3 regions of the Bradyrhizobium sp. CCBAU 11357 genome follow, and region 1 is predicted to be linked to each of the others. Evidence: riboswitches for the same ligand, from Rfam matches in the RefSeq annotation. Region 1 holds a riboswitch; each other region holds the start of a gene.
What was found. Region 1 has a riboswitch for cobalamin ahead of XI05_RS38200 (TonB-dependent receptor). Riboswitches for the same ligand answer to the same signal wherever they lie in the genome.
Positions count from the first base shown of each region.

Region 1 (4,591 bases):
GCGACGCGACCGAGGCCGACTATCGCAAGGGCGTCGACGATTGGCACGATGCCGTTGCCGCCACGTGGTCGCGGACCATTGCAAGCCATCTCGGCGGTGACGGCAAGGTCGCGCTGCTGATCTGGGGCGACCCGTCGCTCTACGATTCCTCGCTGCGCATTGCGCGGCGATTGAATCCGTTGCCGACAATCGAAGTCGTGCCGGGCATCACCACGATCCAGGCGCTGTGCGCGGCGCATGCGCTGCCGCTCAACGACATCGGCGAGCCGTTCCTGGTCACGACGGGGCGGCGCTTGCGCGAAGGCGGCTGGCCGGCGGGTGTCGATACAGTCGTGGTGATGCTCGACGGCGGCACGGCGTTCCAGTCGCTCGATCCGGCTGGGCTTCACATCTGGTGGGGTGCCTATCTCGGCATGTCCGATCAGATCCTCATGTCCGGCACCCTGGCCGAAATGGGCGCACGCATTGCCGCCGCGCGGCAGGACGCACGCGAGCGGCACGGCTGGATCATGGACAGCTACATTCTCAAACGCAGGCGTTGAGCGAGGCAGCATGCTTCCCGAATGGGTCACCCAGAACTGCCCCGAAATCTCCGCGGTCCATCGCGAGGCGGCCGTTGCGCGGCAGGCGCAACTGACGAAGCCGACGGGCGCGCTCGGCCGGCTGGAGCAGCTCGCGATCGAGCTTGCGGGCCTTCAGGCCACCGAGCAGCCGCGCGCCGCGCGGGTCCCGATCATCATCTTCGCGGGGGACCATGGCATCGTCGCGCAGGGCGTGTCGGCCTATCCGCAAGCCGTCACCATCGCGATGATGGCGAATTTTGCCTCCGGTGGCGCCGCGATCTCCGTGCTGGCGCGCGAGCTGGGTTCGAGCCTCGAGGTCGTCGATGCCGGTACGCTGTCCCAGGAGCAGATGTCCGGAGTAGTCACCGACAAGCCGCGCAGCGGTACGCGCGATTTCAGTGCCGAGGCCGCGCTCACCCCGGCGGAATTGGCCTTCGCCTTCGCGGCCGGCCAGCGCGCGGTGGTTCGCGCCGAGGCCAGCCGGCCTGATCTGTTGATCTTCGGCGAGATGGGGATCGGCAACACCACGACATCGGCGGCGATTGCTGCGAGCCTGCTCGGTGTGAGCGCCGGGGAGATCGCGGGCAGCGGCACCGGCATCGATGCGGCCGGCCGCGCGCACAAGGCGCGGGTGATCGATGCGGCGATCGCGCGCCATCGCGTCGCCGCAGCCTCGGTCGAGACAATCCTGTGCGCGGTCGGCGGCCTCGAAATCGCGGCGATCTCGGGCGCGATCATCGCGGCCGCGCAACGCCGCATTCCCGTGTTGATCGACGGCTTCATCGTCTCGGTGGCGGCGCTGGCGGCGGCGCGCCTCAATCCCTCCTGCCTGCCGTTCCTGTTGCCCTCGCATCAATCGGCGGAGCAAGGACATCGGCTGGTGTTGCGCGCGCTGAACGTGCAGCCGCTGATCAGCCTCGATCTCAGGCTCGGCGAGGGATCGGGCGCCGCCATTGCGCTGCCGCTGGTGCGCTCGGCCTGCGCACTTCACAACGGCATGGCGACCTTTGCGCAGGCCAATGTGCCTGACAGGCCTAGCTGATCCGCTGATTGACGGAGACGACGCGCCAGCCGCTGGCGAGCCGGTCGATCCGGGTCAGCGACAACGGATCGATCACGAAGCGCAACGCCGCTTCCGGTGCGAGATCGAGCGCGATGCAGAGCGCGGCGCGGATGGTGCCGGAATGCACCACCAGCGCTGCGGAGCCTGGGCCGATCCGCGACAGGCCGAGCCGGACGCGGGCGACCTGATCCGCAAAGCTTTCGCCATTCGGCGGTCGTCCGCGCGCCGGATCGCGCCAGAACTGCGCGTAGATCTCGCCGCCGGTTGCGGCGAGCTCGTCATGCCGATGGCCGGTCCAATCGCCGAAATCCTGCTCCTGGAATTCGCTGACCAGCTCCGGTTCCAGCCCCAGCGCGCGCGCCGTCTCGACCGTGCGCCGCGATGGGCTGGCATAGCTTGCGACATCCGCGGGCAAGCGCTGCTTGAGAGCCGCCAATGCCGCGCGATCGCCGAGATCGGCCGGCGCATCGGCTGCATGGATCGTCCCGGCTACGCCCGCGACAACCGCGTGCCGTATCAACCAGAGGAAGGTCTCGCCTTCCATGCTCATCTCCAAGGAAGCTTGTCGCTGTTGCCACGACGCCGCAACTGGCACATTGACTCTGTCTTGGTGGTAATCCTAGATGCTCGCGACGGTTTTCCCGAGAGGGAATGAAAAGGGAATGCGGTGCGGGGAAAATTGTCCCCAATGCCGCGGCTGCCCCCGCAACTGTGAGCGGTGAATCCTTCGTCACGAGCCACTGGGTCCTCGGTCCCGGGAAGGCGACGAAGAGGTCACGACCCGCGAGCCAGGAGACCTGCCGTCAGCCGTGGTCACACGCGAAGATGTCGGTCGGGGAGTACAGACATTCGGCTTCATCGGACGGCTGCAAGGCCAAAAGGTGAGACCTCGTTCGCTGTGACGTGCCACTGACGTCATACCGAGGTTTAGTACCGTGTCTTCCATCCGTATCGCACGACCGCGCCGCGTCCTGCTGGTTTCCGCCGCGTTCACGTCCTTCGCCGTTCTCGATCCGCCTGCCGCTCTGGCGCAGCAGGTCCGAGAGCCGCTGCCACCCGTCGAGGTGTCGCCCGCCCAGGCGCGCAAGCCGGCCAGACCGGCAGCAGGAGAGGCGGCGAGCGCGCGCCGCGCGGCAGCGCGCAGGCCGGCGGCCGTATCGGCAGCGCCAAAACCCGTCATGCCGGATTCGACGGCGCAAACGCCGCTCAACACCAATGCCGTTGCCGAAAGCGCCTCGAGGCTCGGCCTGACGGTGCGGCAGACGCCCGCGACCGTCGAGGTGATCTCGGCCGAAACCATGCGCGAGCAGGGCTATCGCACCGTGTCCGAGGTGGCGCAGGGCGCCGTCGGCGTCACCTCCGGCGACAACCCGGCCGAACCTTCCGCCTTCTCGATGCGCGGCTTCACCAACAGCCAGATCAACACGCTCTACAACGGCATCAAGATCGGTCCGCAGAACATGACCTCGCGGATCGTCGACACCGCCAATCTGGAGGCCGTGGAATTCCTCAAAGGACCTGCCTCGCTGATCTCGGGCGAGGGTGCCGCGGGAGGCGCCATCAACTTCGTCACCAAGCAGCCGCACACCGGAGCGATCCGCAACGAGGCAAATTTCTCCTGGGATTCGCTGAATTCGTTCCGGGCCCATTACGGCTCCGGCGGCAGCACCAATGTGCAAGGGATGGACTATCGCTTCGACATCAGCCGTTCCACGCTGAACGGCTTTGCCGACGACACCAACGTCAAGACGTTCGGCACGTCCGGCCAGCTCAATTACCGGGTCTCCGACAGCCTCAAGATCTGGGGTGCGGTCGAGTATCGCGAAGACCGCTCGAAGGCCTATTGGGGCGCGCCGCTGGTGCCGGTCGCCTTCAGCGGTTCGCATGCGACGACGGGGATCGTCTCCGGCAATTACGTCTCGAACTACAACGGTACCAATCTCGGTGCCGTCACCATCGACGACCGCACCTTCAACACCAATTACAACGTTCTCGATAACCGCAACCTGGCGCAGGAAGTGTGGCTGCGCGGCGGCTTCGAGCTGAAGCTCGCGCCTGACCTCACGGTGAAAAGTCAGGCCTATGGCTATGGCGCCGAACGGACCTGGTTCAACAACGAGATCGAGGCATTCAACTCCACCACGAACCTGGTCGATCGCGAGCGCTTCTATGTCGCCCATAGCCAGCGGCTGGTCGGCAACATCACCGACCTGATCTGGGACACAAATATTGCGGGCTTCGACAACCGGCTGGTCACGACGCTGTCGTCGAGCTATCTCGATTTCGTCAGGCCCGGCGCGGCAAACTTTCCCGGGGATTCCGTTTCGCTGGTCGATCCCAACCGCGGCTTCTACGGCCTGCTCACGACACAGCAGCAGACCGCGCGCATCGACAACGAGGCGTTGTCGTTCGAGGACCGGCTGAAGCTGACGCGCAGCTTCGCGCTGATCGGGGGCCTGCGTGTCGAGCACATCGGACTCGACCGGAACTCGACCGACAAGGCCGGGCTGGAGAAGGCAGGCTTTCCGTACACGAAAGACTGGGCGCCGGTGACGGGACGCATCGGCTACACCTGGGAGGCCGTGCCCGGCCTGACCTTCTTCAGCCAGTACGCCACCGGCGCCGACGTCGCAGCCAACAACATCTTCCTGCTGTTGCCGACCCAGCCGCTGGACCTGACGACGTCGCGCACCTACGAGACCGGCGTCAAGCATCTGTTCTGGGACAATAGGGCGGAGTGGTCGTTCTCGGCCTATGACATCCTGCGCAAGAACGTCTATGCGGCGGCCGGCGGGCAGGCTCTCAACATTGCCGGGCGGCAGGAGTCCAAGGGCGTCGAGCTTGCCGCCTCCGTGCGCCCGATCGAGCCGCTGCGGCTCTGGGGCAACATCGCCTATGTCGATGCGCGCTATGCCGACTACAATTTCGTCGGTGGCTCGTTCTCCGGCAACACGCCGCCGAACGT
Region 1 covers NZ_LBJW01000113.1:517,657-522,247, forward strand. The annotation lists gene cobF (precorrin-6A synthase (deacetylating)) at 1-542, shown strand, start outside; gene cobT (nicotinate-nucleotide--dimethylbenzimidazole phosphoribosyltransferase) at 553-1,605, shown strand; gene XI05_RS38195 (histidine phosphatase family protein) at 1,598-2,170, opposite strand; cobalamin riboswitch at 2,243-2,445, shown strand; gene XI05_RS38200 (TonB-dependent receptor) at 2,562-4,591, shown strand, end outside.

Region 2 (4,591 bases), on a different contig from region 1:
CGTCGATCGTCTCAAAGCTGGGTGTCGAATAGGATGACGCTGCGGTCCAATTGACGGGGTCGGCGCAAATCAGCTGTCAATCGGGCTATGCCGACCCGCGTCGAGCTTCTCGCGGATCATTTGATTAGATGCGCCGGCATTCCGGCAGTCTGCCTCGACAGGGCCGGGCACATTGCCGCGGACGACCGCTTCGGGCTGTTCCCGAATTGCCGTTTGCTGGCCCGCCCGGCAACCAGGCGACGGTCGCGGCGCTGCGGGTGTGCTCGGTCGTCCCTCGAACTGCCGCCATACTGAGAGCCGGGTTCAGGAAGAACTGCCTATTGCTGAGCGCCGCCTCACAGCGTCAGATGTTGGCTGTTCGCTTGAACCATTTCCTTGGTAGGCCAATGTAGTAGCCGCGCCTGCGAAGCTCTAGCTCGGATCTATTGAGCGTTTCGCAAATGGATTTCACAGGCGTGCCGGCATCAACAAGCTTGCGCAGCAGTTCGTCTTCTCGTTTGGTCCAGCGAGGAGAGCCGAGAGTCAATGTCAATCCAACCTCTTAGCCCACACTTCGTCACACTCGAATCTGTTCAAATGAGTTTCGCCATCCTAATTTCGCATTCCAGAACACGACCTAAAATCGCAGAAAAAGCTTGGGCCTCCGGCGCCTTGTCTGTCCCAGTCATCGCGCCGGCCTCAAGAAAGGAATGGCAGGCGAGGCGCTCCTTCGAAAGCTATACGTTGGCATAGACGAAGCTCCCGGATCCTCTGCCAACGAGATTTCGGAGCCACTAGGATTCGCCCAGACTTGTCGGACGACCTGTGAGATGGCCGTGCGGCCGAGGAGTTAACCCCGCTAGACCGGATACTTGGCCCGCGATGAGCGGCCCAGCCGCAACTATGTCGGCAGCTACATCAGGACGTCGAAGTGGGGAGCTATCGGCTATCGCCGCGATGGGCTAACGCTAGAATTAGTCCGCCGCGCGGCCAGAAGCGGCATGATCAACGACATCTTGCGTGCAGCGGCAACGCGCGATTGGTACTCTTCGATGTCCACTTCGCGCGTCACCTGCGAGAACGAATCTTCAAAGCTGGCGTGAAGTTCGCCTTCTTCGATCCACGACTTACCGCCGTCCGAACTGATGCGATGGCCGACGAACACCTCACGTCGGCGCGCCTTGCGGTAAACCATGCGTTCGATCGTCCAATTCGTCATGGTCCCTCACGGTAGCAGCATGACTTGATCCGAGCCGCGTTGCCGCGGCTTTTCCATTACGAATCCGCACATCACCCATGTTCGGCCTTGATACCTCGAAAATACACTCTGCCCTAGCGACCGCGCTTCAGGGCATCAACTCCTTCGGCTGGTAGGCATTGGGCTCGCCCTTGATGTTCCGAACTGGTCCAATTCATCCGAGCGACTTACACGCCAAGTAAGCGTCGGCTCATACAGCGTGACGGACGGTCGCCCAATCGTGTGGCGGATCGAACAATTTTAGCTCCTGTGGTTGTGCCTCCAAGCGGCGCCTCAGAAATCACCCATCAATGCGCCCTTTCCAACAACGCGCCGACCAGTCTTGATTGATCTCGCTGCCTGCCACGATCAGCATGAGCGGCTCCTTCACGCGGCGGGCAATGCGCCGCAGCGTAGCCGAGCCCAGATCGCTCATTGCCGCGGCGCCACCGGGATGCGAGTGCCGATCGCCGAGGTAATCAACGTCACCCGTGCTATCCTGAAAAGCCCGCCGTATCTCTGCGACCTGCCAAGCGTGATCAGGCACGAAACAGTGTCGCCCGTGAAGGGCGTGCGGGCCGGGACCGCGAAGGTCGACTACCACCCGGTCTTTCCCCACGCGCCCAGCCGAGAAGAACTCCGCCATTCTCAAGGGGGGACAAATTCGCAAGCAAATTTGCACATTGCCCGCATCACGTGCGAAGAAAGCAAGACGTTCATTCCCCGGCCCAACAGCGTCGATGTGGGGGCAATCAAACGCTCCCAGCGTGGCAGTACACGTGCTCTGTTTTGGCCTTGCAGTGTCAGGATAGACACTTGCCAGGTGCCGGGGTCCTACTTCCCTTCTGAGAGCAATCCGACCGCACTGCGGACGACTTCAAGCGAGACTTCTTGCAGATCAAAGCCTCCTCCGGTGAATGTAGGCGCATTGCACCCTAACGGCGTGACCATTCCGGTATTATCGAGACGCGGTTTGGATATATGTTTCTCGTCCTTCCGATGTTCATGGAGGCAAGCCAAGCAGCTTTTGGAATCGTAACAAAGCGCGCGACCACGCCGCCTGCGAGCCCCACGGTCGCGTAGCCCATCACATAAGGCACTTTCAGTTGGAAAGTGATTCCCCGAGCCAAGCCCCTGCCAGGGGAGGGGTGGAGACTCGACGGGAAGCACCTACAGCGGACATCGCCGGGTGAAGGGATAGTCCAGACCACGAACGCCGCAAGGGTAACAGGCGACGCGATCGGATCATGAAGCGTTTCAAATCGTCCCGTCAGGCTCAATTTTTCTGTCAGTTCATGATCAGGTCACGAACCTTTTCCACATCCTCTCTCTCGGAGCCGTCACTGCCGACTTCCGTCGTGTTTCGCGCGAGCGAGCCTTTGCGACTTGGCGCGAGATCTCCACGACAACGCTCGCCGAACCTTGACCTCGGGGCTGCTCCAATTCGTTAACTTGACGGCGCCGCCTTGACGAATCTCCGCGAGTGGCGCCTATATGTAGCCCGTCACGGTCTTCCATTCCCGCATCTCGTAGGATGGAAGCTAAGAGGGAACCCGGTGCGCCGGCAACGGCTATTCCGAGGCTGCCCCCGCAACTGTAAGCGGCGAGCGGTTGTCATCATGGTCACTGGCGCGACAGCGCTGGGAAGGCCGACAGCCCCAGCGACCCGCGAGCCAGGAGACCTGCCGCGACTGAACGAAAGTCCTCGGGCGGGGTGCCCCGGTGGGTCGCTTGCAGCTGGTGATATTTGTCCGATCTCCTCGCAAGTCGTCCGCACGGCCCCCAGCCTCAAACATCGCGGGGTTGCCGATGTCGCCGTCTTACGATTTCGATCAGCATGGTCATCTCGTCGCGTCACCGAGTGTGCGGCCGCGCCTAGCGCAGGCGAAGCCTGCCGCGCCTGAGCCGTGTCTGGTGCCCCTTTCGCCATCGCCGGCTCCGCTGCCGTGGCCCCTCGCGCCATCGCCAAAGCCGGCCGACCTCACGCTCGATCCGTCTCGCGACGACTTGTTGACATCATTCGGCAAGCTGACGCTGACCAACCGTTATCTGCTCGCCGGCGAAACTTACCAGGACATGTTCGTGCGGGTGTCTTGCGCTTTCGCGGACGATGTAGCGCATGCCCAACGTCTCTATGATGCGATGTCTCGGCTGTGGTTCATGCCGGCCACACCGGTGCTCTCCAACGGCGGGACCACGCGCGGCCTGCCGATCTCCTGCTTCCTTAACTCAGTGTCGGACTCGCTCGAAGGCATCGTCGGCACCTGGAACGAGAACGTCTGGCTTGCTTCCAATGGCGGCGGCATCGGCACCTACTGGGGTAATGTTCGCTCAATCGGCGAGAAGGCGAGGGGCGGCGTCACCTCGGGCATCATCCCGTTCATCCACGTCACGGACGGCCTCACGCTGGCGATCAGCCAGGGCTCCTTGCGGCGCGGCTCGGCGGCGGTCTATCTCGATATCCACCATCCCGAGATCGAGGAGTTCCTCGAGATCCGCAAGGCGTCTGGTGACTTCAGCCGCAAGAGCCTCAACCTACATCACGGCATCAACGTCACCGACGCGTTCATGTGTGCCGTGGGCGCCGGCACCGCATTCGCTCTGCGCAGCCCGAAGACTAACGAGGTCGTCCGCGAGATCGATGCCCGCCAGCTGAGGCAACGCATCCTTGAGAATCGGCTGCAGACCGGCGAGCCTTATCTCTTGTTCATCGACACCGTGAGCCGTGCGCTCCCCAAGCACCAGCGCGAGCTCGGCCTCAAGGTCTCGACCTCCAACCTGTGCAGCGAGATTACCCTGTCGACCGGCATCGATCATCGCGGCGAGGAGCGCACCGCGGTGTGCTGCCTGTCGTCGCTCAACCTCGAGACCTGGGACCAGTGGAATGAGGAGCCCACCTTCATCGAGGACGTCATGCGCTTCCTAGACAACGTGCTCACGCACTTCATCACGGTGGCGCCGGACGGCATGAAGCGTGCCCGCTACGCTGCCCTGCGTGAGCGCTCCGTCGGCCTCGGCGTCATGGGCTTCCACTCTTTCCTGCAGGCCAAGGGCATTCCAATGGAAAGTGTCATGGCCAAGTCGTTCAATCTGAACATGTTCCGGAAAATCCGCCGCGAGGCCGACGCGGCATCCGTGACGCTCGCGCGCGAGCGTGGCCCGTGCCCGGATGCCCTGGAACGCGGCGTGATGGCGCGCTTCAGCCACAAGATCGCAATCGCGCCGACCGCCTCGATCAGCATCATCTGCGGCGGCACCAGCGCCTGCGTCGAGCCAATCCCGGCCAACATCTACACCCATAAGACATTGTCCGGCGCCATCTCGGTGCGTAATCCGCATCTCGCCAAAGTGCTTGCGGCGAAGGGCGCCGACACT
Region 2 covers NZ_LBJW01000007.1:1,459-6,049, forward strand. The annotation lists gene XI05_RS01045 (hypothetical protein) at 926-1,198, opposite strand; gene XI05_RS01050 (hypothetical protein) at 1,518-1,652, opposite strand; partial or broken gene XI05_RS01055 (IS6 family transposase) at 2,446-2,642, shown strand; cobalamin riboswitch at 2,707-2,920, shown strand; gene XI05_RS01060 (ribonucleoside-diphosphate reductase subunit alpha) at 3,224-4,591, shown strand, end outside.
Region 2: it holds a riboswitch for cobalamin, as region 1 does, so the genes downstream of both, XI05_RS01060 (ribonucleoside-diphosphate reductase subunit alpha) here and XI05_RS38200 (TonB-dependent receptor) in region 1, are expected to answer to the same signal.

Region 3 (4,591 bases), on a different contig from region 1:
GATGAGCAAATGCGGAAGCAATCTCCCGCCCAATCGAGATATGCCTTCCACTCCGATCGGCGCAATGGCAATCCTTCCCGGAGTGCCGCTTCGTCGATCTGGATCATGGCCGCACCGGCATTCTCGAGATCGCGGACTTCGTCGCGGATCGCGAGCGCAAGCTGACGGCAGACCTCGCTTCTAGGAATATCATCGCGAACAAACGACCAGTTCAGGATGGTCACCGGTCCGGTCAACATCGCCTTCATTGGCTTGCTAGTTAGTGATTGCGCATAGCGCCACCAGTCCACGGTGATCGGCTTCGACCGCACTACATCGCCAAACAGGATCGGGGGCCTGACGCAGCGCGAACCATAAGACTGTACCCATCCCTTCCTGATAAATAGGAAGCCGCCGAGTTGCTCGCCAAAGTACTGCACCATGTCATTGCGCTCAAATTCGCCGTGCACGAGGACGTCAAGACCGATGTCCTCCTGCCAATGTACGGCGCGGGCTATCTCCTCCTTGATGAACCTCTCGTATTGTTCGTCGCTCATCGCGCCTAGCGCATGCGCCGCACGAGCATTTCGAACGTCTGCGGTCTGCGGAAACGATCCGATTGTCGTGGTGGGAAAAGCTGGTAGTCCAAAGCGTGCCCTTTGGATCTCGGAACGACGGGCGAATGGGCTTGCGCGCTGGCGCATCGTCTGGTCGATTGCCCTCATCCGGGTAGCGAGATTGGCATCATGGATCTTCGGCGAAGTCCGGCGGGCAGTCGCAGCGCATTCCGAATCGGCGAGAGGTAGCCCAACATTCTGGTCGCCAGCGAGTGCTCGCGCCAGGATCGCAAGCTCACGCATCTTCTGAACAGAGAAAGCAAGCCAGCTCCTGACGTCGGACGAGAGCCCGGTCTCGAGTTCAACATCGACCGGCACGTGAAGCAGCGAGCAGGATGGAGCGAGCTGTACACGGTGCTTGCCGAGCTTCGCAATCGCGGGCTCCAGCCGCTGACGGAGCGACCACAAGTCCGACCGCCATACATTCCGGCCGTCGATGACACCGAGCGACATGACGAGATCACTTCGGCCGACAGCGACGATTTTATCCAACAACTCTGGCGCTCGAACCAGATCAAAGTGCAGACCGGAAACCGGGAGGCTCAATGCGGTATCCAGATTGTCGCCTGGCTCGCCGAAATAGCTGGCAACCATGATCTTGATAGCCGGTCCCTCTTTTGCGAACCGGTTATAGGCATGTAGCAATGATTTTCGCACCGCTTCGTCCAGATCAAGGACCAGGCAGGGCTCGTCAAACTGAACCCAACTTGCCCCTCGTTCGGCCAATTCATGCAGAACCTCGATATAGACCGGTATCAAATCATCCAGTAGCGAGAGGGGCTGGAACGCGCTATCGGCACTCTTACCGAGCTTTAGGAATGTGACGGGCCCGATCAGGACAGGGCGGGTTTGAAAGCCTAGAGCCTTTGCTTCCACATACTCTTCAATGGGCTTGCGAGAGCAAAGTCTGAACGCCTGTCCCTTGTAGAACTCGGGAACCATGTAGTGGTAGTTGGTATCAAACCACTTAGTCATTTCCTGCGCGGGTGCGCCAGACCCCCGCGGGCCCAGACCGCAATTCGCATCCTGATCGTCGCATTGTGATCCGCGAGCCATGGCGAAGTACGTCTTGAGGGAAACGGATTCTCCTTTCGAGGCGTAGATCTCCGGGATAGCGCCAACCATGACACTTGTATCGAGCACCTGATCATACAGCGAGAAGTCATTCGACGGAATGACCGTGACGCCGAGAGACTTCTGACGAGCCCAGTTCGCTGCGCGCAGGCCGGATGCGTCCTCGAGCAATTGCTGTTCGCTGATCTTTCCGGCCCAGTAGCTTTCAAGAGCGAATTTGAGCTCACGCCTTGGACCGATGCGTGGCGTACCGAGCGTAGCAACCGGAAGAGAGAGAAGAGACATAGTGTTAACCCCTGTTGGGGACAGAGGCCAAGGCGGACGCAGGCAGAGGAAGTCGCGCGGGCGACGGCTGCTTGGCGCACCACCGAGACACCCCGCCCGTGGACCAATCTATCGTCGGGGCAGGTCTCCTGGCTCGCTGGTCATCGCTGCTGTCCGGCCTTCCGGAAGCCGTGCGGGCTTCAGTGACATCGTTGGACAGTAGCTCGCCGCTCACAGTTGCGGGGGCAGCGCCGGCATTTGGACCGGCTTCCCTCTTAGCTCCGGATCAAGTGGGATTCGGAGAACCTCGACGACTTGGATTATCGGCAGGAGAATTCTTCGGTCAACCTCTCAGATTATGTGCCACGCTAATCTGCGACATCTACTAGGCGAATGACCGTGCATCTCTATGATTCTCTAAACAGAACTGTCGCAATCAGAGATGTCCTTGTCAGATGTCGGAGTGCGACGCGGAGCTGCCTTGAGGCGACGCCGCCCGCCCCATCAATGAAAGGGACAAAACCAGCCCGCGGGGCGGCGATTACCGCCGTTTCGAGCAGAATGCATTCGATGCGGCTTCCGATTTCCAGCGGTTCGCCCAGCACATCCACTGGCCAGCTATTTTCTCGACTAAAGGATTCCCATTGAACACGTCAAGGCAGCCGGTGCAATCTGGCAACATGCGCGGCGAGCAGGTTGATTTTCGTGCCAGCCAGGCGTCAAAGTTCGTCGATTAAGTCGGCTTCGTATCGCCAGTCATCATGTAGGCCGAACGCCGACGGCAACTATAGCGAACCACACCGTTCAATGACGGCAAACGCACTCCAGATTCTCATCAGGCACTTGGCATTGAGGCGTTCACCTCTTCCGCACACTATCTTGTGCGGGACAAGGATGCACAATCTTGTGCGGGACAAGGATGCACAAACTGCGGCCGATACACTGAATGGAAACATCGAAAGGTGCGCAGGTCGGAAAGTCGACAAGAGGGACATAAAACCCGTGCAAATCTCCGCCTGCTGCCTGGCACGAAGAATGCAAGCCCCTCGACATGCCCAGTCTCTTCTGCTGAGGATGTCCAGCTCAGCCAATTGACGCTGTCGCCGGCTAGGGAAGTTAGCGGCGCGTGACATGGAGGGGAGCGCCTGCCCGCGGGACAGCCGCGGGTGCCCCGTCGCGTCTCCGTAAACTTCTCGCGCTCGCTCATAGCAGGTTCAAGGTTGCCCGCTTTGAAAGATGTACGGATGAAACGTGATAGGCCGAGGGTTATGAAGAGAATGTCGGGAAGACCCGCGCTATGGCTTGCCCTGGGCGGACTTCTAATCTGCCTAGCCTGGCCGGCTGCCATGAGCAACACTATTCGCGCCAGCGACAACCCACTTGTCGAAGGACTCAAGTCAACGTGGCGAGCGCAAGATGGTGAGACGATAGAACAAATCATCTCCAATGTCTCGAAGGTGGCACAGTTCGTCCCTCAGATGTGGGGGGTCGTTGAACTTGGCGAAAACGACTATGTTTTCGTTTCGTGGACCAGACACCGAGACAACAAATCAGACGAACAGTACGCTATCACCTGGAAAGTCGCGCTCGACGGTACGATTGAGCTTGCGTCAACCTATGCGAAGCCGATGGAATTGGGCTGGCGTGCCCTAGCGCTCTCGTTGATCGCCAAAGAAGTCGCAGATGGTGAAAGGGACGCAAACCTTAGCTTTCTGCATGATCCAAGTAACTTCAACTTTGTGACTACGCCGCAAGGCCGGCTCGGCGATCTTCTGCGGCAGGGCCGATGCACAATCATTGAACCTGTTGGGGTAGACTACTTACCCAAGCAGAATGACAAGCCGAACGAGAAAGGCGATCTATGGCGCATTCTGCTCTTGGTGAATTGCGATATCCAAGGACCACGTTATTTTACACACAACGGGGTCATCACTTTCGAGAAGAGCGAAGGCCAAGATTGGGAGCCACAATCCTCTTTCGCCAAGCGCATCGCGAAATTTCCTCCGGGCTCCTGGTTTCAACGGACCGAGCCAAAGGAAGAGGAAGACTTAGGAGAGCGAAGGCCTTAGCAGTCGGTCGCGCAGAGCAACATCGCGCCGCAGCTGCCGTACGGTCGAACGCCTCGTACCAACTGCAAGGACATACGCGCTCTGCAGTTGGTTGTTTACGGCTCCGCAACAGTCCGGCTGCCTTTCTCGCAGCAGTTCGGCCCGCCGTGCGCAAGATCGAGCAGCACGATTGCGCTTTTCCGCCAGGTGTCGAGCTCAGCGGCGCGTACTTGTTCGCGAGATGTGGTTTGCCCGCCTGCACTCCACCGGGTGAGAGCACACCAACTTGCGGGGGAACCAGCTCTCATAAATTCTTCACTAGAGCGCTTGGAGATGCCTCCGGCCCAAGCCGACTCGGCGTGCACGCCGCGCATCGTGTGACTCCCGTGGCACACGCAGGAGCGTGAGCCTAGCGACTTTGACCCGGCACTAGGGACCTATGCTGAGACAACACGGGCGAGGAAGTTACACTGGTAGCAACCCCGGCACACCCGCTGAGCGCCTGCCCATTTCCGAGTGCGCAGGGCGGGAAGCTCCGGAGCTGTACGCAAGGACGTCGAGCGCCAAACTGACTCGGCCCTAAATTTCCTCGCATTCATTCGTCTGCAC
Region 3 covers NZ_LBJW01000080.1:12,408-16,998, reverse strand. The annotation lists gene metE (5-methyltetrahydropteroyltriglutamate--homocysteine S-methyltransferase) at 1-1,955, opposite strand, end outside; cobalamin riboswitch at 2,057-2,259, opposite strand; gene XI05_RS10485 (nodulate formation efficiency C protein) at 3,281-4,003, shown strand.
Region 3: it holds a riboswitch for cobalamin, as region 1 does, so the genes downstream of both, metE (5-methyltetrahydropteroyltriglutamate--homocysteine S-methyltransferase) here and XI05_RS38200 (TonB-dependent receptor) in region 1, are expected to answer to the same signal.